DNA from 2 places in the Peribacillus sp. NPDC097225 genome. Region 2 is predicted to be linked to the other one. Evidence: riboswitches for the same ligand, from Rfam matches in the RefSeq annotation. Region 2 holds a riboswitch; the other holds the start of a gene.
The links. A riboswitch is a leader RNA that binds a small molecule or an ion and turns the genes downstream of it on or off. The one in region 2 is predicted to bind glycine.

Region 1: linked by a shared signal. The riboswitch ahead of gcvT (glycine cleavage system aminomethyltransferase GcvT) and the one ahead of ACIQXH_RS17300 (amino acid permease) in region 2 are both predicted to bind glycine.

Annotation. Positions count from the first base shown of each region.
Region 1 covers NZ_JBIWDJ010000001.1:376,969-387,464, reverse strand. Annotated here, with positions in the region: gene ACIQXH_RS01900 (YqzE family protein) at 33-230, shown strand; gene ACIQXH_RS01895 (YqhG family protein) at 275-1,072, opposite strand; gene ACIQXH_RS01890 (DEAD/DEAH box helicase) at 1,050-2,738, opposite strand; glycine riboswitch at 3,059-3,153, shown strand; glycine riboswitch at 3,157-3,241, shown strand; gene gcvT (glycine cleavage system aminomethyltransferase GcvT) at 3,340-4,446, shown strand; gene gcvPA (aminomethyl-transferring glycine dehydrogenase subunit GcvPA) at 4,465-5,808, shown strand; gene gcvPB (aminomethyl-transferring glycine dehydrogenase subunit GcvPB) at 5,805-7,262, shown strand; gene ACIQXH_RS01870 (rhodanese-like domain-containing protein) at 7,423-7,806, opposite strand; gene ACIQXH_RS01865 (lipoate--protein ligase family protein) at 8,004-8,840, shown strand; gene ACIQXH_RS01860 (vitamin B12-dependent ribonucleotide reductase) at 9,228-10,496, shown strand, end outside.
Region 2 covers NZ_JBIWDJ010000007.1:87,281-97,776, reverse strand. Annotated here, with positions in the region: gene ACIQXH_RS17340 (GntR family transcriptional regulator) at 42-770, opposite strand; gene ACIQXH_RS17335 (PTS sugar transporter subunit IIB) at 1,032-1,340, shown strand; gene ACIQXH_RS17330 (PTS sugar transporter subunit IIC) at 1,345-2,700, shown strand; gene ACIQXH_RS17325 (PTS sugar transporter subunit IIA) at 2,717-3,064, shown strand; gene ACIQXH_RS17320 (6-phospho-beta-glucosidase) at 3,061-4,407, shown strand; gene chbG (chitin disaccharide deacetylase) at 4,400-5,107, shown strand; gene ACIQXH_RS17310 (sodium:solute symporter family protein) at 5,184-6,665, opposite strand; gene ACIQXH_RS17305 (DUF3311 domain-containing protein) at 6,662-6,862, opposite strand; gene ACIQXH_RS17300 (amino acid permease) at 7,072-8,409, opposite strand; glycine riboswitch at 8,603-8,682, opposite strand; gene ACIQXH_RS17295 (GNAT family N-acetyltransferase) at 8,906-9,448, opposite strand; gene ACIQXH_RS17290 (amino acid permease) at 9,739-10,496, shown strand, end outside.

The sequences.
Region 1 (10,496 bases), on a different contig from region 2:
TATGGGGCATACTTGGTCATGGGTGATAATGTATGTCTACGAACGCTTATATCAAATATATTACACAGCAAATCGTACAGTATTTCAATTTAACCAAGAGAGAAAGAAAAGAAAAGCGCCGTCATCGGAAAGAGGATAAGGAGCCTAGAGTTTCTCACTGGTTTGGGATTGTCCCTTTCGCCGTGTCCATGTTCATTAAAAAAGTCAAAAAAAGAAAGCAGATGTCTTGAATTCATAGACATCTGCTTTTCTTAATGACCGGCTTTAGAGACCATTATGCTAATGATTGGTCGGATAAATAGAATAGCCCGCCATTGATGATGGTAATTTGGATATTTGGCTCATATTGGGCTTGCAATGCCTGTTTCTCAGTAAAATAGCTTTCGCTTTTATCTTCCATATCCTTATAAAAATGTTCCAATAGATTCAAGTCTGTCTGCCACCGTTCCATCGCTTCTTCCGCCCAGGTATGATCATCATTCTCGAAGCTTTTACGAATATATGTATCGAGTCTGGATAGCCCGCTTTTAGGCATGATCAAGGGGGAAAGTGTAAAAGAATAATCCGGTATTTTGGGAGTGACCTTGACCGACAGGAGACGCTCATGAAATCCTTCTATGAATTCACCGGAAATTAAATTAAGTCCTATGGACATGAAGATATCTTTTTTTCTGTCACACTGATAAGAGATTTTTACATTTTGGGTGAGCCAAGGAAAAAGTGGACTTTGGCCTGTCTTTAAGGGAGGCCTATCCTCAAAAAGCCTGATGAAACCTGCCAGCCTCTTGGTCGACTGGATAATTTGGTGGAGCCGTGGCGAACCAAAATGAATGATTTCCCCTTTCAAATCAGGCGGTGCCAGTTCGGGATGGGTGATTAACGTAAGCATGCCAGGATTCGGTATCCCACCGGTTTTTTCGAGATAGTGCCAATAAAAAGGTCTGTTCATGAGTTCCTTATCCATTTCGATCGTTAACTGAACAGTGAGATATGAAGAGGTATTTTCCAACACCTCACATGCGTTGGATTGAAAGTAGGTTATTAAAAAATCATGAATTTCCTGTTGCTGCATGGATTTCACCATCCTTCATAGCTTGTGCGAACTGAATCATGGAAGACAAATTATCCATTTTAATTTTCATTTCTCCTTCTGATTTGGACTCTCCGACAACATCAATTAAATATTCCTCGATATTGTTAATATCCAACTTCGTTAAAATATCATCCAGTTCTCCAATTACCTTTTCAAATAAGTGGATTTTTTCATATAGCAATTTCAAAATATGCTCTTCGACTGTATTTTTAGTGGCAAAGTTATAAATCATGACGTCTTCTTCTTGACCAAGTCGATGAATCCGTCCAATCCTTTGTTCCAACCTCATTGGATTCCAAGGCAAATCAAAATTGATCAAGTGATGGCAAAACTGTAGGTTGATTCCTTCTCCTCCGGCTTCGGTGGCAATCAATACCTGGATTTTCTTCTGGAATAGTTCCTTCATCCAATCTTTTTTACCACGCTTAAACCCTCCGCGGAATGGAACGGATGAAATGCCATGCTGTTGCAGGTACCATTGTAGATAAAGCTGTGTAGCACGATATTCGGTGAAAATAATGACCTTGTCATCAATTTTCTTAATCAGTTCCAAAGCCTTCTCTGCCTTTGAATTTTGTTCGGTGAGGTTTACTTTCTCAAACAGATCATCTAATCTTGCTTCAAAGTCAGCCGATGGTTCTTTGTATTTTTCCTTCATATTCTTCAATGTATAGTAGACTGCTTCTCGGCTGCTGCATGCTTCCCTTTGAAGGGTGAGTGAAGAAAAAGCACTTCCTTTTGTTCCGTCTGATATTGGTTTAAACTTCGTTACGGCATCATACAAGGCTTGTTCAGTTGGTGAAAATTCAATGATGATCGTCTCTACACGCCGCTTCGTCCATTCAATTCCAGTATCGGCACGTCGGTTTCTTATCATGACCGTATTGACAAGCTCCTTTAAGTGCTCATCTTCTAGAATGTTCCGGCCTTTCCCTTTGTATTTTTCGGAAAAGAGTGCGGCATTTCCTAGGTGTCCAGGCTTTAATAATGAAACGAGATTAAAGATTTCCTCGATTTTATTCTGAATGGGTGTAGCAGTCAGCAATAAACAGAATTTCTTTTTAAGATTTTGGACAAATTCATAATTTTTCGTTTTATTATTTTTAAGTTTATGAGCTTCATCAATAATGATAAAGTCATATTCTTGATTGAAAATGATATCCCGATGGGGGGCTCGCTTAGCCGTATCGATGGAGGATATGACGATGTCGCATGATTCCCATACATAACTCTTCCTTTGAACGACTGCAGGAATATGAAACTTCGTATTCAGTTCGAAAGCCCATTGGGTGACAAGTGATGCGGGTACAAGGATCAAAACCTTTTTAACCAGTCCCCGAATCATATATTCTTTTAAAATCAATCCAGCTTCGATAGTCTTACCAAGACCGACCTCATCAGCCAATATGGCTTTGCCATTCATCTGTTCAACCACCTGACGTGCAGCCTCTAATTGATGGGGAAGGGGAGTCAGTTGTTGAAGGTGCTTAGGCGCTTGTAAGCCTTCGAAATCAGGAATAATTAGGTTCTCTTCCATTTGGATGGCCAGTTTATAAAGATCCCAATTTCCCCATGGACCGTCGTTTTCCATCTTTTGCAGAAATTCATCATTCCAATCAGAACTGAAGGATATATTGATTTTCATTGATTCTTGCTCCTTCTTAAAACATAATTTTCTTAGTTTCTTTAGACCATGAACTTTTTTATAGGTTAATAAAATCTTTCTCCACGAAAGTTATTGCAGAGTAAAGTATCTTAGGGTAGGATGTAAATATATTTAGAAAATTGCAATAGTAATGAAGTTAGAAGGAAAATATTCTTCTTGGATAATAATTTTAGTTATTATAGTATTAGCATTTGGATAGTGCTTTATCCAAAGATCAACAATGAGCAGATTGGTACCCATTTCACGCAAATGGATGACCATCAGGTGGGGAATTTTCAGTCTTTTCCATCAATATGCGGGTGAGGATAAGGGGAGAGACTACCATCTACATATGTAGCGCCGAAGGAGCAAACTTAGCAGTGAATCTCTCAGGCAAATGAACTCTTATCGGACGCGACTCTGGAGAGCGCCAATTATTTAATGACGGCCACCAAAGGGGAAAACCTATAATAATAGGTAAACTTTCAGGTTTCAGGACAGAGAAAAAGCCATTTTGGCTTTCTCTGTCCTTTTTTGTGTCTTTTTTTTAAGGAATATCAGGTGAAAGAGAACAAGCAAAAAAATTGAAGGAGGTCATTTTTTGAGCGATTTAAAAAGAACGCCATTATTCGAGGTTTACAGTGAGCACGGTGGAAAAACGATCGATTTTGGTGGGTGGGAACTGCCCGTGCAGTTTACCGGCATAAAAGATGAACACGAAGCTGTGCGTACAAGAGGTGGCTTATTTGATGTGTCGCATATGGGAGAGATTGAGGTAAAAGGTTTCGGGAGCCTTTCCTTTTTACAAAAGATGTTGACGAATGACGTAGCCAAGCTGAAACAGGGCGGAGCGCTATACACAGCCATGTGTTATGAAAATGGGGGGACCGTGGACGATCTTATCGTTTACCAAAAAGCGGAAGAGGATTATCTGCTTGTGGTCAATGCAGCCAACATCGAGAAAGACTTCAATTGGCTTCAGGCGAATGGTATGGAAGGTGTCAGCATCAATAATGTTTCAAACGATTATGCGCAACTTGCTCTGCAGGGTCCTCGAGCGGAGAAAGTATTGCAGAAGATTACCGAGCAAACCGATTTAAGCACAATTGGCTTTTTTAAATTTAAAGAAGATGTCCACATTCATAATATATCCACGATGGTTTCACGTACAGGGTATACGGGGGAAGATGGTTTCGAGATATATTGCCGAAGTGAGGATGGTCCAGCCCTCTGGAGAAAAATTTTGGAAGCTGGTAAAGATGATGGGATACAACCGATTGGGCTGGGAGCCCGTGATACCCTTCGATTCGAAGCGAAACTACCGCTTTATGGTCAAGAGCTTTCGCCGGACATCACCCCAATCGAAGCGGGGATTGGTTTTGCGGTTAAACCGGATAAGGCGTCAGACTTTTTTGGAAAAGCCGTGCTTGCCGAACAAAAGGAAAAAGGGGCACCACGTAAGCTTGTTGGAATCGAAATGATTGACCGGGGCATACCTCGGCATGGCTATAAAGTATATAACGGGGAGAAACTCATTGGCGAAGTGACGACAGGGACTCAGTCACCAACATTGAATAAAAATGTAGGATTGGTCCTTATCGATAAGAATCACTCAAGTCTATCCACGGAAGTCGAAGTGGAAATTCGCTCTAAAAGACTGAAAGCCATTGTTATCCAAACACCTTTTTATAAAAATACACGAAAATAGAAGGGAATGGTCCATAAGATGAAACATCGTTACTTACCGATGACAGAGCAGGATAAAAAAGAAATGTTGGAAGTTATAGGGGTCATATCCGTCGATGATCTCTTCAGCGATATACCAGAAAATGTCCGATTTCAAGGTGAATATGACATAAAACCAGCAAAATCAGAGCCAGCTTTAATGAAGGAACTATCAAAACTGGCTTCCAAAAATGCGGATTTGAAAAACTATGCATCTTTCCTTGGGGCTGGTGTGTATGATCATTATTCACCTGTCATCGTCGATCACGTCCTATCCCGTTCGGAGTTTTATACAGCCTACACTCCCTATCAACCGGAAATTTCTCAAGGAGAGCTTCAGGCCATCTTTGAATATCAAACGATGATATGTGAATTGACGGGTATGGAGGTTGCGAATTCCTCGATGTATGACGGTGGAACAGCCTTAGCTGAAGCGGCCATGCTTGCTGCCGGACAAACGCGCCGGAAAAAGATTTTATTATCATCTACTGTCCATCCTGAATCAAGGGAAGTGGTGAAAACCTACGCAAAGGGTCAACGGGTGGAGGTCATCGAGATTCCTCATAAAGACGGAGTCACAGATATTGCTGCTTTAAAAGACCTGGCTTCGGATGATATTGCAGGCGTCATCGTACAGTACCCCAACTTCTTTGGACGCATCGAGCCGTTGAAGGAAATGGAAGCAATCATACATAACGTGAAATCGATGTTTATCGTATCGAGTAATCCGCTTGCACTTGGTGCATTGACTCCGCCGGGAAAACTCGGTGCCGATATCGTGACGGGTGATGCTCAGCCATTCGGCATTCCAGCCGCATTCGGCGGACCTCATTGCGGATATTTCGCGGTCACGAAAAAACTGCTACGGAAAGTGCCGGGCCGTTTAGTCGGTCAGACAGTGGATGAGGATGGAAAACGGGGCTTCGTACTGACGCTCCAAGCACGTGAGCAACATATACGCCGTGACAAAGCTACATCCAATATTTGTTCCAATCAGGCATTGAACGCATTGGCAGCCTCTGTAGCCATGACTGCTCTAGGGAAAAAAGGCGTCAGAGAAATGGCCGTCCAGAATATTCAAAAAGCCCATTACGCAAAAAAGACGCTCCAAGCACAAGGAATTGAAGTGGTCTTTGAAGGACCTTCGTTTAATGAATTTGTCATTAAGTTGCCTCTTCCCTACAAAGATATCAATAAGAGGCTCTTTGAAAAAGAAATGATTGGTGGTTTTGACCTGGGCTCCGTTTATCCCGAGTTGAAAAATCATATGCTAGTGGCTGTAACGGAACTAAGAACAAAAGAAGAAATCGATGCATTTGCGCAGGAACTGGGGGATCAACTATGAATAATCAAGATCAATCACTCATTTTTGAAATCAGTACAGCCGGTCGAATCGGGTATAGCCTTCCTGAAATGGATGTAGCGGATATTCCACTAGAAGAAATCCTGCCTGTGGAATATATACGTACGGAGGAAGCCGAGCTTCCGGAAGTTTCCGAGCTTGATATCATGCGTCATTATACGGCTTTATCCAAACGGAACCATGGAGTGGACTCTGGGTTTTATCCACTCGGCTCCTGTACGATGAAATATAATCCGAAAATTAATGAAAATGTCGCCAGGTACAATGGTTTTGCCCATATCCATCCATACCAGGACCCAGAAACCGTCCAAGGTGCTCTAGAGTTGTTATTTGATCTTCAGGAACATTTGACGGAAATTACAGGAATGGATCAAGTGACCTTGCAGCCTGCTGCCGGGGCGCATGGTGAATGGACTGGGCTCATGATGATCAGGGCTTTCCATGAAGCGAATGGAGATGTAAACCGTACGAAAGTCATCGTCCCCGATTCGGCCCATGGAACGAACCCGGCTTCGGCAACAGTTGCCGGACTAGAGACGATTACGGTAAAATCCAATGAATTCGGGCTCGTGGACCTTGAAGACTTGAAGCGAGTGGTAGGACCAGATACAGCAGCATTAATGCTTACGAATCCAAATACATTAGGCTTATTCGAAGAGGATATCCTGGAGATGGCACAGCTTGTCCATGACGCCGGTGGAAAGCTTTATTATGACGGGGCTAACCTGAATGCTGTTCTTTCCAAAGTGCGTCCAGGAGATATGGGTTTTGACGTTGTTCATTTAAATCTCCATAAAACATTCACTGGACCCCATGGCGGAGGAGGACCTGGTTCAGGTCCGGTTGGGGTGAAGTCGGATTTAATTCCCTATTTGCCTAAACCGATCGTGACAAAAGAGGGCGATCAGTTTGTCCTTGATTATGACCGTCCACAATCCATTGGAAGGGTCAAGCCCTATTATGGGAACTTCGGCATCAATGTAAGGGCTTATACGTACATAAGGTCAATGGGACCGGATGGACTTAAGGCCGTTACGGAGAATGCCGTCATCAATGCAAATTATATGATGCGACGTTTGGAACCATTTTTCGATTTGCCATATAATCGCCATTGTAAGCATGAATTTGTATTGAGTGGTCGGAGGCAAAAGCAGTTGGGAGTCCGTACATTAGATATTGCGAAAAGACTACTTGATTTTGGGTATCATCCACCAACCATATATTTTCCGTTAAATGTAGAAGAAGGAATGATGATCGAACCGACGGAAACGGAGTCAAAAGAAACACTGGACGCTTTCATAGATGCAATGATACAAATAGCCAAGGAAGCCGAAGAAACCCCTGAAATCGTTCAGGAGGCTCCCCATACCACGGTTATTAAACGCCTGGATGAAACATTGGCCGCTAGAAAACCAATTCTTCGTTATCAAGCATGATGCTGAAAAAACCCCTGCCAGATGGCGGGGGTTTTTTATTTGGTAAAATTCATATGTATCTCGGGAAATAACATGCTTGGCCTGTTAAGCATGAGTTCCCTATTGAACAGTATGATATGTTTCAAAACCGGATAAGATGTAAGGTTTAGGCAATTGGGCCTTATTTCTTCGCCTTGATCTTCCCTGTCCACATTTTGAAACCGCCTTTTAAGTGAAAAAGTTCCCTGTAGCCTTTTTTATATAGCATGGCTGCCGCTCTTCCGCTAATGATTTCACTTTGAGCATACAAGTATACAGGCTTGTCCTGCCTAATTTCCACTAAGCGGGTCTTCATTTGTGTCATAGGGATATTTCTTGCCCCTAAGATATGTCCATTATCAAAATCATTAGGTTCCCGTACGTCAATTAATTGAACTTTTCTGTAATTAGCGATAAATTCTTCCTGTGTTAAGGTTTTAACGATTTTACGTTGACGGAACCAATTAAATAGTGAATATGCAACGATGGCTACTATGATGATAATCAGTGTATATAAGATATCCAACCATAAAAACTCCCTTCTACCTAAACGAATACAGACAATGTCTATTATATAATTGGTTTCTCCAATAATCAAAAAAAATTTTATAAATATTTGGTGGAATAGCTTACTTTCTTTTTTACGTTGCTAAACTCTGGTAAACTACTACTTGTGAGTTTTTTTAGAGGGTTTAATAAGCCTACGTGAAAAGAGGGGTAATCGTGACGAAAGAAAAATGGGGATTCATTGATTCAGGCGATTGTTCACCTGCTTATAATATGGCAATGGACGAAGCACTCTTGAATTGGCAGAGTAATGGGGAAATCCCTCCCATGATCCGGTTTTACGGGTGGAACCCGGCTACATTATCCATCGGGTATTTTCAAAGGGCTGAGACCGAAATCGATTTGGCGGAAGTTGAAAGGCAAGGCTTAGGTTTTGTCCGTAGGCCTACAGGCGGTCGGGCTGTTTTGCATGAACATGAACTCACCTATAGCGTCATTGTCCCAGAGTCTTATCCGGGAATGCCGAATACAGTGACCGAAGCATATCGGGTGATTTCTGAAGGGATATTGAAGGGGTTCAGAAACCTCGGACTGGATGCCTATTTCTCTGTGCCTGAAACTGAACAGGATAAAGAGATGCTGAAATCTCCAAAGTCCTCAGTTTGCTTTGATGCGCCAAGCTGGTATGAACTGGTTGTTGAGGGAAGGAAAGTTGCGGGCAGCGCACAAACGAGACAAAAAGGTGTTATCCTTCAGCATGGAGCCATCCTGCTTGAACTTGATGAGGAGAAGCTATTTAGTGTATTCAAGTTCTCCGATGATAAAGTAAAAGAGAAGATGAAAAACAATCTGAGAAACAAAGCAGTGGCCATCAATGACATTGCTGGTAGAAAAATAACTATTTCCGAGGCGAAGGTAGCCTTTGAAAACGGTTTTTCTGAGGGTCTGTCGATTGATTTGAAACCATATGTGCTGAGTGAAAAGCAATTACAGGAAGTGAAGGACATCGCCAAAAATAAATATGAAAGTGATGACTGGAATTTTTTGAGGTAGAAAAAGAGGGGAAGCGAGAGTCGGGAATAAATAAGTTTTTTCAGATTTGTGTGAACAAGCATGTATTCCTTGTAACGTCAGTGCTTTGAAAGAGGCGGGCAAAATGCAATGTTCAAATTCATTGAAATCTGTCTAATTTTTATTATAAATCGACATTTTCCTCCCTTTTACTAACTCAATTAATTGATTCACCGTTTGACAAAATTAAAAGACAATCAACCACAACACAATATATAGTGGTTAAAATAAATACTTAAACACTACATGTTGAATTTTGTGTTTCGCTATGATAAATTTAGTGTAACTTGTTAAGCGAAACGGACATGTAGGTTACATATTGATTTTTGCAACAAGAACGGATCTGAAACATGTAAAGGAGAGGGAATTATGTCGGTTGTAATTAAAGAAGCTTTAAAGGTTGATCTAGAAAGGTTGAATGAAGATATATCTTTATTTCCCCAAGTTCATCCTGTAACGGCTGATATGAAAATGATGCATAAGGGCGTGTCCCGTCTAGTTATGCTTGACCGTTATTCTTTTAAGGATACTGAAAAAATCACACTCTCTGCTGGCGATTTTGTAGTATTGACAATTAAAGAAGATCCGAAATTTCCTGCACGTGGTCTTGGCCATATCGTTGAAATAGATTGGGAATCGAAAAAGGCAAAGGTTTTAGTGGATGAAGAGTTCCGCGGAGTGCTGGATAATCCGGAAGAAGTGGAAACAGGAATCATTAATCGGCCGCTTGATATCATCGAAAAGCCGCTTGAAATATATTACGAGCAAATTGCCAAGCGTAATGCAACTGGTTTGGCTTCAGTGGAAACGACTGAAGAAAAAAGAACGGAATGGTTCAATAAATTTTATGAAGAATTAAAGGACCTTAATTTCGTGCCGGCCGGCCGGGTATTATATGGCGCTGGTTCTAACACGGATGTAACGTACTTTAATTGTTATGTCATGCCGTTTGTACCAGATTCACGCGAAGGGATTTCCGAGCATAGAAAGCAAGTCATGGAGATCATGAGCCGTGGTGGTGGAGTCGGTACGAATGGCTCTACTCTCCGTCCAAGAAACACCCTTGCGAAAGGGGTCAATGGCAAGTCTTCAGGTTCTGTTTCATGGCTTGATGATATAGCGAAATTGACTCATTTGGTTGAACAGGGTGGAAGTAGACGCGGTGCCCAAATGATCATGCTTACTGATTGGCATCCAGATATTGCGGAGTTCATTATTTCAAAAATGCAAAACCCGAGGATTCTTCGTTACCTAATGGAGAACACAAAAGATGAAACCATAAAGAAATATGCATCGGATAAATTGAAGTTCACACCGCATACCGAACAAGAAACGGCGATGTACCAAGGAATCATTAATTATAAAGAGATTCCGGGTCTAGGTGGATTCAGTGAAAAAATCATTAGGGATGCTGAAGAAAAAGTTCGCGTAGGCGGAACGTATAGCGTCCACAATCCGGACTTTTTGACTGGTGCCAATATCTCAATCTGCTTAACCAAAGAGTTCATGGAAGCCGTTGAAAAAGATACGGAGTATGAGTTGCGCTTCCCTGATGTCGAAAGCTACGACGCGGAAGAAATGGCGATTTATAATGATGAGTGGCACAATGTAGGAGACGTACGCGAGTGGGAAAAAATG
Region 2 (10,496 bases):
AAAAAGAACTGTCCATGTCATGATGGGCAGTTCTTTTTGCATCATTCATAATTCCTTTCAATTACGAAATGGGAACGGTCTCCCCTGAAGTAGGTTTTGGAGTATTCGATGACGCTCTGGTCTACCTCGTACGTATGGGTTTCAAGCGAGAAACAGGGAGATCCATTGGGAATTTCCAGTTTTTCTGCAATGGACTCGTCGGCGAGGGCCAGTTCCAGATGTTCGATGGTCTTCAGGACTTTGAGATTGAACTGGTTTTTAAGCAGTCGGAATAGGGATGTTTCACAGGCCTTCATATCAAGACCGGGTGTTTTATGCCACGGTAGGTAGGCGACTTCGTATTGAAGGGGGACGGAATCTACATAACGCACCCGAACGAGTTTATTGATGGGATCACCAATATCAAGGTCGAATCGTTTGGCAAGGGATGCGTTTGCTTCAATGACAGTTAAACCCAAGACCTTGGTGGAGGGGTTTTTCCCCTGCATCATCACCTGATCGGAAAAGTTTTCAACCGTGCTGGTAAGTGTTTGGCGTACTTTATTTTCTGAAACGAAGGTTCCCTTACCTTGGATCCGGTACACATACCCTTCCACGGTAAGTTGCTGGAGGGCTGTTCGGACGGTCGTCCTGCTCACTTCGAATGATTTACAGAATTCTGCTTCGGTCGGTAATTTAGTGTTTGGCTGATAATCCCCATTCTTTATCATTTGAACGATGGATTCCTTTACGGCAGAATGAAGGGCTGTCACTTTATTCGTGGTTTTCAACATGCTTCCTCCTAGACATTTTTCGCTACTTCTAGAGTATATCTTGTTACAACAAGAATCAACTATAAAGTTATTTGTAGTAACAAATTTAAAATTTGTATTGAAATTAGATATAAATGACTATACAATGGAATATATAGGTAATGACCAATGTTCCACTCAAAAAGGAGGAGATACATTCGTAAAAGGTGAAATAAGAAAAGGAAGCACCTATTTACATCAAAAATACAGAATATTTAGAAATGAAAAGGGGAGAAATCTATGAATATCTTATTATGTTGTTCTGCGGGAATGTCTACGAGTTTACTAGTGACGAAAATGGAGAAAAGTGCGAAGGAACAAGGCATAGATTGCCACATATGGGCAGTGTCTTCTACTGAGGTGGACAGAGAAATGGATAAGGCAGATGTCGTTTTACTAGGGCCACAGGTTAGGTTCCTGCTTTCTAAGATGAAGCAAGCAGGCACAGCAAAAGGCATTCCAGTCGATACAATCAATCCGATGTTCTATGGTTTGTGCAACGGGGAAGAAGTGCTCAAACAAGCTGTTACTTTGATAAAAGGAGAATAAGGATATGATGACTTTTATTGATAAGTACATTATGCCGGCTGCAGTCAAGTTGGGGAATAACCGACATCTGTTGGCCATACGTGACACGTTGATTGGAATGATAGCGATTACAATTATCGGATCGTTCGCGGTTTTATTGAATAATCTAGGGCAAATCATCAAGCCATACGGAAGAATGATGGAAGCCATTTTCGGTCCTACCTGGACGACGCTTGGCAATGACATTTCATTCGGTACCTTTGCATTCATGACCATTTTTGCCGTTTTCGGTATATCTTATAAACTTGCTAAATCTTATGGAGACGATGGATTCGAGGCGATGCTCATTTCGGCGGCCTGTTTCTTCTTATTGCTTCCACAGATGGGATTGGTCTCGCTGACGGTTGATAACAAAGTCGTATCAGGCGAGGCAGCTGGCTTCATCAGTACCAATTACTTTAATGCAACCGCTCTCTTTACGGGAATTGCCGTTTCCCTTATTGCCACGGAGATTTTTGTAAGGCTTTCCAAACTCAAATTCTTGGTGATCAACATGCCGGAGGGTGTACCTCCTGCAGTAGGGCGCTCGTTTGCCAAATTAATCCCAGGTATGGCAACCATTTTCATCATCGGGGTGTTCGGATTGCTTTTCCGTATCGCAACGAATGGCCAGATCGTGAATGACTGGTTAAGTAAAGTGATCGTATCTCCGATGCAAGGGGCCGTGGATTCACTGCCATTTGCCATCCTTCTTGTCTTTTTCGTCCATATTTTATGGATGGTGGGATTGCACGGACCGAACATTCTTGGTGGAATCACGACACCGCTTTTTGAAAGTTCAGGCGTAAAGAATATTGATCTGTATGCAAAAGGCATTACAGATATGGACCAATACGGCGTCTTGGCCGGCTCGTTTCTTGATGCTTTTGTTTATCTAGGTGGATCGGGCGGAACGATGGGCTTGATCATTGCGATGATCATAGCCGGTAGAAGGCGGTATAAACAGATGATTGGGCTTGGTGGGGCCCCGGGACTTTTCCAAATCAACGAACCGATTCTTTTCGGGCTTCCCATCGTATTGAATCCAATCTGGTTGGTTCCATTCGTTCTAGGACCTATCATTACTACAGTCATTTCGTACTTAGCGGTGAGCAGCGGTCTGGTCTTCCCAATTGTAGCCAAAATTCCATGGGTGACCCCACCGATTGTCGGAGGATTTTTGGCAACAGGTGGCCATGTTTCGGGGGCTGTCCTGGCAGGAATCAATCTCGTCATTTCAACCGTAATCTACTTGCCGTTCGTGTATGCCCAAGTGAAAATTGACTCGAAAAATAAAACGGAGCTTACAAAGGATTCGGAAACAGAATCAGTAAGTCTTTAAGAAAGAAGTGGGGAACATGGAAAAAGAAGAATTATATCAGTTATCTTTCCAACTTGTTTTACACAGTGGAAATGCAAGGAGCTTTGCGATGGAAGCCTTGCAAGAAGCCAAGAAAAAAGATTTCGAAGCAGCCAGGCAGAAGATAGCGGAGGCGGAGACGGAATTATTGCAGGCGCATAAATTTCAGACCCAGTTGATTCATGCGGAAGCGGGTGGCGAGAAATTAGACATCCCGATTATCCTGATACACGCACAGGATCATTTGATGACGGCGATGACTTTGAAGGATTTGGCGGTTGAAATGATTGAGATGAGAGAAGAGTTTCTTGGAGCCAACAAGATCAAGGAGGGGACAGCGGAATGAGTAAGGGGTTGAAAATCGTTACGATAGGCGGAGGTTCAAGTTATACGCCGGAACTGATTGAAGGATTTATTAAATATTACAAGGAGCTTCCTGTAAGTGAAATCTGGCTCGTGGATATAGAAGCTGGCAAGGAAAAGCTTGAAATCGTCGGCGGGCTGGCAAGACGGATGGTGGAAAAAGCGGGAGTGCCGATCGATATTCACTTAACGCTTGACCGTAAGAAAGCTCTAGAGGGTGCCGACTATGTCACGACCCAATTACGGGTCGGGCAGCTGGCTGCGAGGGCGCTTGATGAGAAAATTCCGCTGAAGCATGGGGTCATCGGTCAGGAAACGAATGGACCAGGCGGGTTGTTCAAAGCATTTCGGACGATTCCTGTCATTCTTGACATCGCCCGGGAGATGGAAGAGATTTGCCCGAATGCCTGGTTGATCAATTTCACGAACCCTGCCGGCATGGTCACGGAAGCGGTTCTGCGTCATAGCAACATCACTAAAATCGTCGGTCTATGCAATGTGCCAATCGGGATGGAACGTGGTGTCGCCGAGTTGATGAAGGTGGAACCGGACCGGGTGCGAATTGATTTCGCCGGATTGAACCATATGGTATACGGGTTGGATGTATTCGTGGATGGAAAGAGCGTGAAAGAGGAAATTATCGATATGATTTCAGACCCGGATAAAGCGGTGACGATGAAGAATATCCATGCGATGGGATGGGAGCCAGAATTCCTTCGTGCATTGAATTTATTTCCTTGCCCATATCACAATTATTACTACAAAACGGGAGATATCCTGGCTCAAGAGCTGAAGGATGCAGAAAATGGGGAAACAAGGGCTGAGGTCGTACAAAAGCTGGAAACGGAACTATTTGAACTATATAAAGACGTCGATCTAGACATCAAGCCACCACAACTTGAAGAACGGGGCGGCGCTTACTACAGTGATGCCGCGGTTCGGTTGATCCATTCCATGTATACGGATAAACGTGATATACAGGCGGTCAATACGATGAATTATGGTGCGATTGAAGGCATCCCGTACGATTCAGCCGTTGAAGTGAGCTGTGTGATTACGAAGGATGGTCCAAAACCGATTACGGTAGGTGAATTACCGGTAGCCGTTCGCGGACTCGTCCAGCAAATTAAGTCCTTTGAAAGGGTGGCTATCGAGGCTGCCGTAACAGGCAACTATGATACGGCCCTGCTTGCGATGACCATCAACCCACTAGTTCCAAGTGACCGGGTGGGGAAATTGATTCTGGATGAAATGCTCTTGGCGCATAAGGAATTTTTGCCGCAGTTCTTCGAGAATAAGGAATTACAAGGAAGTTTTCATGATTGAAGTGCTGGTCAATGCTGATGATTTCGGGTTTTCGCGGGCTGTGAATTACGGCATATTGAATAGCCACAAAAATGGAATAGTCAATTCGGCGACCATGATGATGAATGCAAAAGCGACCGATCATGCCATCAGAATTGCCAAAGATCATCGCACGCTTAAGGTGGGCATCCATCTTGTCCTGACATGGGGACGGCCGCTGCTACATGATGTGCCTAGCCTTGTAGACAGAGAGGGAAACTTCAAAAAGCAAGATGAGGTATATGGGAACCCGGGTAGTATTTCCTTGGAAGAGTTGGAGAGGGAATGGTCTGCCCAGATTGATAAATTCATCGATTTGGGGATGATGCCGACCCATTTTGACAGTCATCATCATGTCCATGCGATCCCGGCCTTTTGGCCGGTCGTGAAAAAGCTTTCCGCCCATTATGGGCTACCAGTCCGAAAAGCGGGACCCCATTTTCAGGACATTGAAACAGTGACCGATACATTCCTTGACGATTTTTATGGGGAAAAGGCGGCCGTCGATTACTTTCAAACCCTTAACGAGCGGATTAGTGAGGGCAAAAGCGTGGAGGTCATGACCCACCCAGCCTACCTGGATGATGATTTGCTCCAGCATTCCTCCTACAATCAAGAAAGGCTCAAGGAAACGGCCATCTTGATGAAAGCCACATTGCCAGAAGGATTCATTCTCCGGTAATGATCGGTTCAGGAAGGCCCATTAAGACAAAAAAAGCAATCGGTCTCAGTTTTCACTGAGGTCCGATTGCTTTTTTTTATACTTCTTTAACCACTACGGGTTTAACTTCGCCAACTACCAGCTTCTTGAATGCGAGGCTGACAACCATCATCACGATAAAGTTCACAGCCAAGGCGATGATTCCGACATTCAGATCCTTCGCCGCTTGTGGCAAGGATGGGAACAGCGTGCCGATTGTCGATTGGCTGATGGTGATGTAGGTGACGATGGCCAGTCCACAGATGATACCCGCTATTGCCCCATATTTATTGATAAAGTTCTTCTTTTTCAGGCTGAATAACAGGGACGGGAATAGTTGTGTAATGAAGCTATATCCCATCAAGATCAAAGCAGACATCGTTTCTCCGCCGTTTAAGGTGAAGTAAACGGATATGAGTGCAATCACGGGAACGAGTAACTTGGCCAAACGTACCACATGCCGGTCTGATGCTCCAGGATGGAGTTCCTTATAGACATTTTTCGCTAGGAGCGTAGAGACGCTCATCAACAGCATCGATCCTGGCACTAATGCCGTCAACATGCCAGCCGCACCGATGACTCCTATAAACCATGGATCAAAGGTCTGTATCGCAAGGCGCAATAAGGAAAGGTCCGCATCGGCACCTTCCAGTCCCGGCACTTTCAAAATCGCTGCAAATCCTACAAAAAAGACAAATAGTAACATGAGCGTATACAGTGGACTGATGATGGCATTTTTACGAAATGTTTTTCCGCTCCGGGCCGTATAGACGGCACTGAATACTTGGGGCCACATGTAAAAACCAAATACGAGCAAGATGACGGTCGAGATGAACCATGAAACGCTAAGACCTTGTTCTGGCAGCGTCAGGAAACCTGGTTTGGCGGCATTTATGGTCTCAAACATCGGTTGAAGACCACCAAAGTAATGAATCGGAAGATAAATGCCCAGGAATGCGATGATGACGATCATCATGATGTCCTTGATGACGGCTGTCCAGGCTGATCCATGAATGCCTGAAATCATGACATAAATGGTCAGGCTGATAGCTCCAAGCCACACAGCGGTGGACATGGAAATGGCGCCATATGATGCTTCGGAAACAATGATCCCTAAGCCTTTGAGCTGTACGACGACGACCGGAATCATCGATACCACGCCGACAAGGGCAGCAAGAATCCCTAGAGTTGGGCTCTTGTATTTGCTTACGAAGAAATCGGATTGTGACATAAGCCGATTTTCTTTTGCGTATTTCCAAATGGCCGGAAGTAGCCAATAGGATAATACATAAGACAAGGTAATATAAATGAGGACGTATAAAGCGGGCGCACCCTTTCCATAAGCCCAGCCGCTTCCTCCAAGGAAGGAGAAGGTTGTGTAAATTTCCCCTGCCATCAATAGAAAGACGAATATGGCGCCAAAACCGCGGCCGCCCACCGTCCATTGTTCCAGGTTCATGTCTTTTCCTTTTGTCGAACGGATCCCAAGAAAAATCGATAAAAGTAAAAATGCTAAAATAATGATAAGAGCAATATTCATTCTTCTTCACCTTCCCGGTTCCTAGGATCCAACTTATACATGACGGCTAGAGTGACGGAAGTGAGCACGACCCACATCGCCATCCAAAACATATAAAAAGGCATCCCCAATACATAAGGTTCTACTTTATTAACAAAAGGAAGAAACCCTAATATGCCGATAAAAGGAACGAGTGTAAGAATATATAATACTTTCATGAAGCAACCCCTCCATTCTAAATACGTTTCACAGATTATGATGTTTTTCTAAAAAAATGTTTCCGTAATACCTAGTACCTTACACTAATTCGATAAAAAAATTAATAGTGTGGCAGAAAAAAATATTCGTCACGCTTCATTTTACTCTCTCATTTAATCACAGGAAAATGGGATAGGAAGGTAGACTTCCGTATCCCAAAATTCCTCGTTCATTTTTTTCGATAGTTATATATGACAACTAAAAGAATGAACCAAAGCGGTGTCAGCAATAATGACGGCCTGGTCGCTTCAGCAAACAGCATGACGATCAAGATGAAGACAAACAGCCCTAAGATTACATAGTTGATGAAAGGTGTTAAGGGAGCCTTGAAAGTGGACGTAGCCCTTAAGTCCGGCCGTTTTTTCGTATACCGGATATGGGAAATCAAGATGATGCTCCAGACCCATAGGAAGCAGATCGCACTAATCGTTGTCACGATGGTGAAAGCTTGCTCCGGTATGATTTTACTTAATAATGCCCCAATGGAGACAACGATGGTGGACGTAACCAATGCATTGCTCGGAACAGCACGTTTATTTAATTTCTTAAGTTTAGCAGGTGCTTCGTTATTGTTGCTCAAGGTATAAAGCATGCGGCTTGTTGAAAACAATCCACTATTCCCGGCAGAAGCGGCGGATGTCAACACGACGAAATTGATAATCCCTGCAGCAACCGGAATCCCGATCAAGGCGAAGACCTCCACGAATGGGCTGCTTGCGGCATCGAGCTGTGTCCATGGATTGACACAAAGGATGACGGTGATGGCACCGATATAGAAAAGCAATATCCGGACAGGGATCTTATTGATCGCTGACGGGATGTTTTTTTTCGGATTGGCGGTTTCGGCCGCTGTCACCCCAATGATTTCGACACCAACAAAGGAGAAGACGACTAGCTGTAGGGAAAGCAAAAAGCCGGATGCGCCGTTCGGGAACATGCCCCCATGACTCCAAAGGTTGTTGAGGGAAACGGTTCCTGTATCGGTTTGGAAGCCAATGATGAGTAAGACAATTCCCACAACGATCAAGGCGACGATCGTGATGACTTTAATGAGGGAGAACCAGAACTCCAATTCTCCGAATAGCTTCACGGTCAACAAATTCAATCCTAGTAGAATCACCAAGCAGGCAAGTGCAGGGATCCATTGCGGAATGTCGAACCAATATTGCATATAGACCCCGACAGCGATGATATCGGCCATGGCCGTCATGATCCAACAGAACCAATAGGTCCAGCCAGTCACGAACCCAGCCCACGGTCCGATGTATTCCGTGGCGAATTCGGTGAATGAGGAATATCCCGCGTTGGACAACAGCAATTCCCCTAAAGCCCTCATGACGAAAAACAAGGCAATCCCGATAATCAGATACGAAAAGATAATGGAGGGTCCCGCCAACTGTATGGCTTTTCCGGATCCCAAAAATAACCCGGTCCCGATGGTTCCTCCTATGGCGATGAGTTGTACATGTCGATTTTTCAAATCCCTTTTCAATTCTTGTTTAGCCAATTTGTGCGCCCCCGTTGTTATAATTCTTGAATGTGAAGTGCATGGTCCGTTGATTCCAATCGATCACCAGGGCAATGAATCTGTCCAGTTTAGTAGCGATTTCACTTCGTTTTTTTAGTGATGATTGAAAAAAGACAATAAAAAAAGAGATTGGAAGCTACCAATCTCGAAAGGTTAAAGAATAACAAATATTCGTTACTCTTCTGTCCTTTTGCCTGAGATTGTGAATCCTTCGGCGCTGCACGTGTGTACAGTCTCTCCAGAAGCTGCTCCTGCTATAGTGTGATCCATAGCATTCATCGCTTGCTTAGTATGTGGTTGTCAATAAATGATCGCTGTGAAAGATGAAATTCTTTTTGGTAACTCATTTATTCTTTTAAAATAATAATGGAATTCTATCACTATTTTGATTTTGGGTCAAAGGGATATAATGTAAATGTGGTGGGGGTGAATCTATATGACCAGTTTGATGCCCAAAAACGATGCGAACCCCGAATCAGTTTGATAAGGACATTTTTTCATAGTCCCTTTTAAGAATGGCCATGATGATTTCGTCCGAATATTTTCCGTTGAAATATAAAGACTCTCGTAAAATCCCCTCTTTGATAAAGCCAACTTTTTCATAGGCTCTAATTCCACGTAAATTATGGCTGAATACTTCCAGTTGCAGACGATTTAAAGCCAATTCCTCAAAAACAAATGTTAAAACAAGTCGGATAGCTTCTGTACCATACCCTTTGCCCGTTAATTCAATGGCATTCATCGAAATTCTAAATCCTGCCTTTTTGTCCTCTTCGTCCATATCAGAGATGGATAATTCCCCGATCATTCGATCGCTTTCGTTTAAGCAAATGGCTAGATCATGGCGTGATGGATCTTCACGTACATTCTTTATATGACATTGAAGCTGCTCTAAAGTGAATATAGATTTTGTTCCTGTCATATACCGTATCTCCTCATCCTTTGTATTTTCTAAAAGGATAGGTGCATCCGATTCTTTTAAATAACGGAGATAGATTCTTTCTCCTATTAATTTCATTTTCTTTTCACCTCCGTCGATACTTACTATCAATAGTACATAGGATTCCTTCACCCGTATAGGGAAAGAACCATTACCACTCATGTCCTCCTATCCATTACTTCTAGAAGGCCAAAAGTGTTTTTCCTAAAAGTACATTTGTATTTCTACGGAATATTTATTATTATAAGATAAGGAAATGCTTTTGTGGGTAGAGTACTTTAGGAAGCATTGTAAATCTATTAAATTACTTATCTTAAATAAGGATTAGAGAATCGTCATTTTATGCTTGTACATCTGGGGGAGTTATCATGTCAAATAAAGAATTAACTAGAGGGCTGGAGGCACGTCATATTCAGATGATTGCCTTGGGCGGTACGATCGGTGTTGGGTTATTTATGGGATCTGCCAGCACAATTAAGTGGACCGGCCCCTCTGTCATGCTGGCGTATGCCATCGCGGGACTTTTTATCTTTTTTATCATGCGTTCGATGGGGGAAATGCTGTACCTGGAGCCTACTACGGGCTCATTCGCAACGTTTGCGAGTGATTATATCCATCCATTGGCAGGATTTGTAACTGCTTGGAGCAACTGGTTCCTATGGGTGTTGGTCGGCATGTCTGAAATCATTGCCGTAGGATTATATATGAATTTTTGGTTCCCTGAACTGCCGGCTTGGATTCCGGGAGTGGTGGCCATGGTCATCCTTGGCGCCGCTAACCTCATTTCCGTCAAATCCTTCGGTGAATTCGAATTCTGGTTTGCACTGATCAAGATCGTTACCATCATCTTGATGATCATTGCCGGTCTAGGTCTTATCTTTTTCGGGATAGGGAATGGTGGGGAGGCAATCGGCCTTTCCAACCTATGGGCTAATGGCGGTTTCTTTACGGGGGGATGGAAAGGTTTCTTCTTTGCCCTTTCCCTTGTTGTGGCATCTTATCAAGGCGTTGAACTTATCGGGATCACTGCAGGTGAAGCAAAGGATCCGAAGAGGACCATTACTAAAGCGATCCAAACGATCATTTGGCGTATATTAATCTTCTATATCGGCGCGATTTTTGTCAT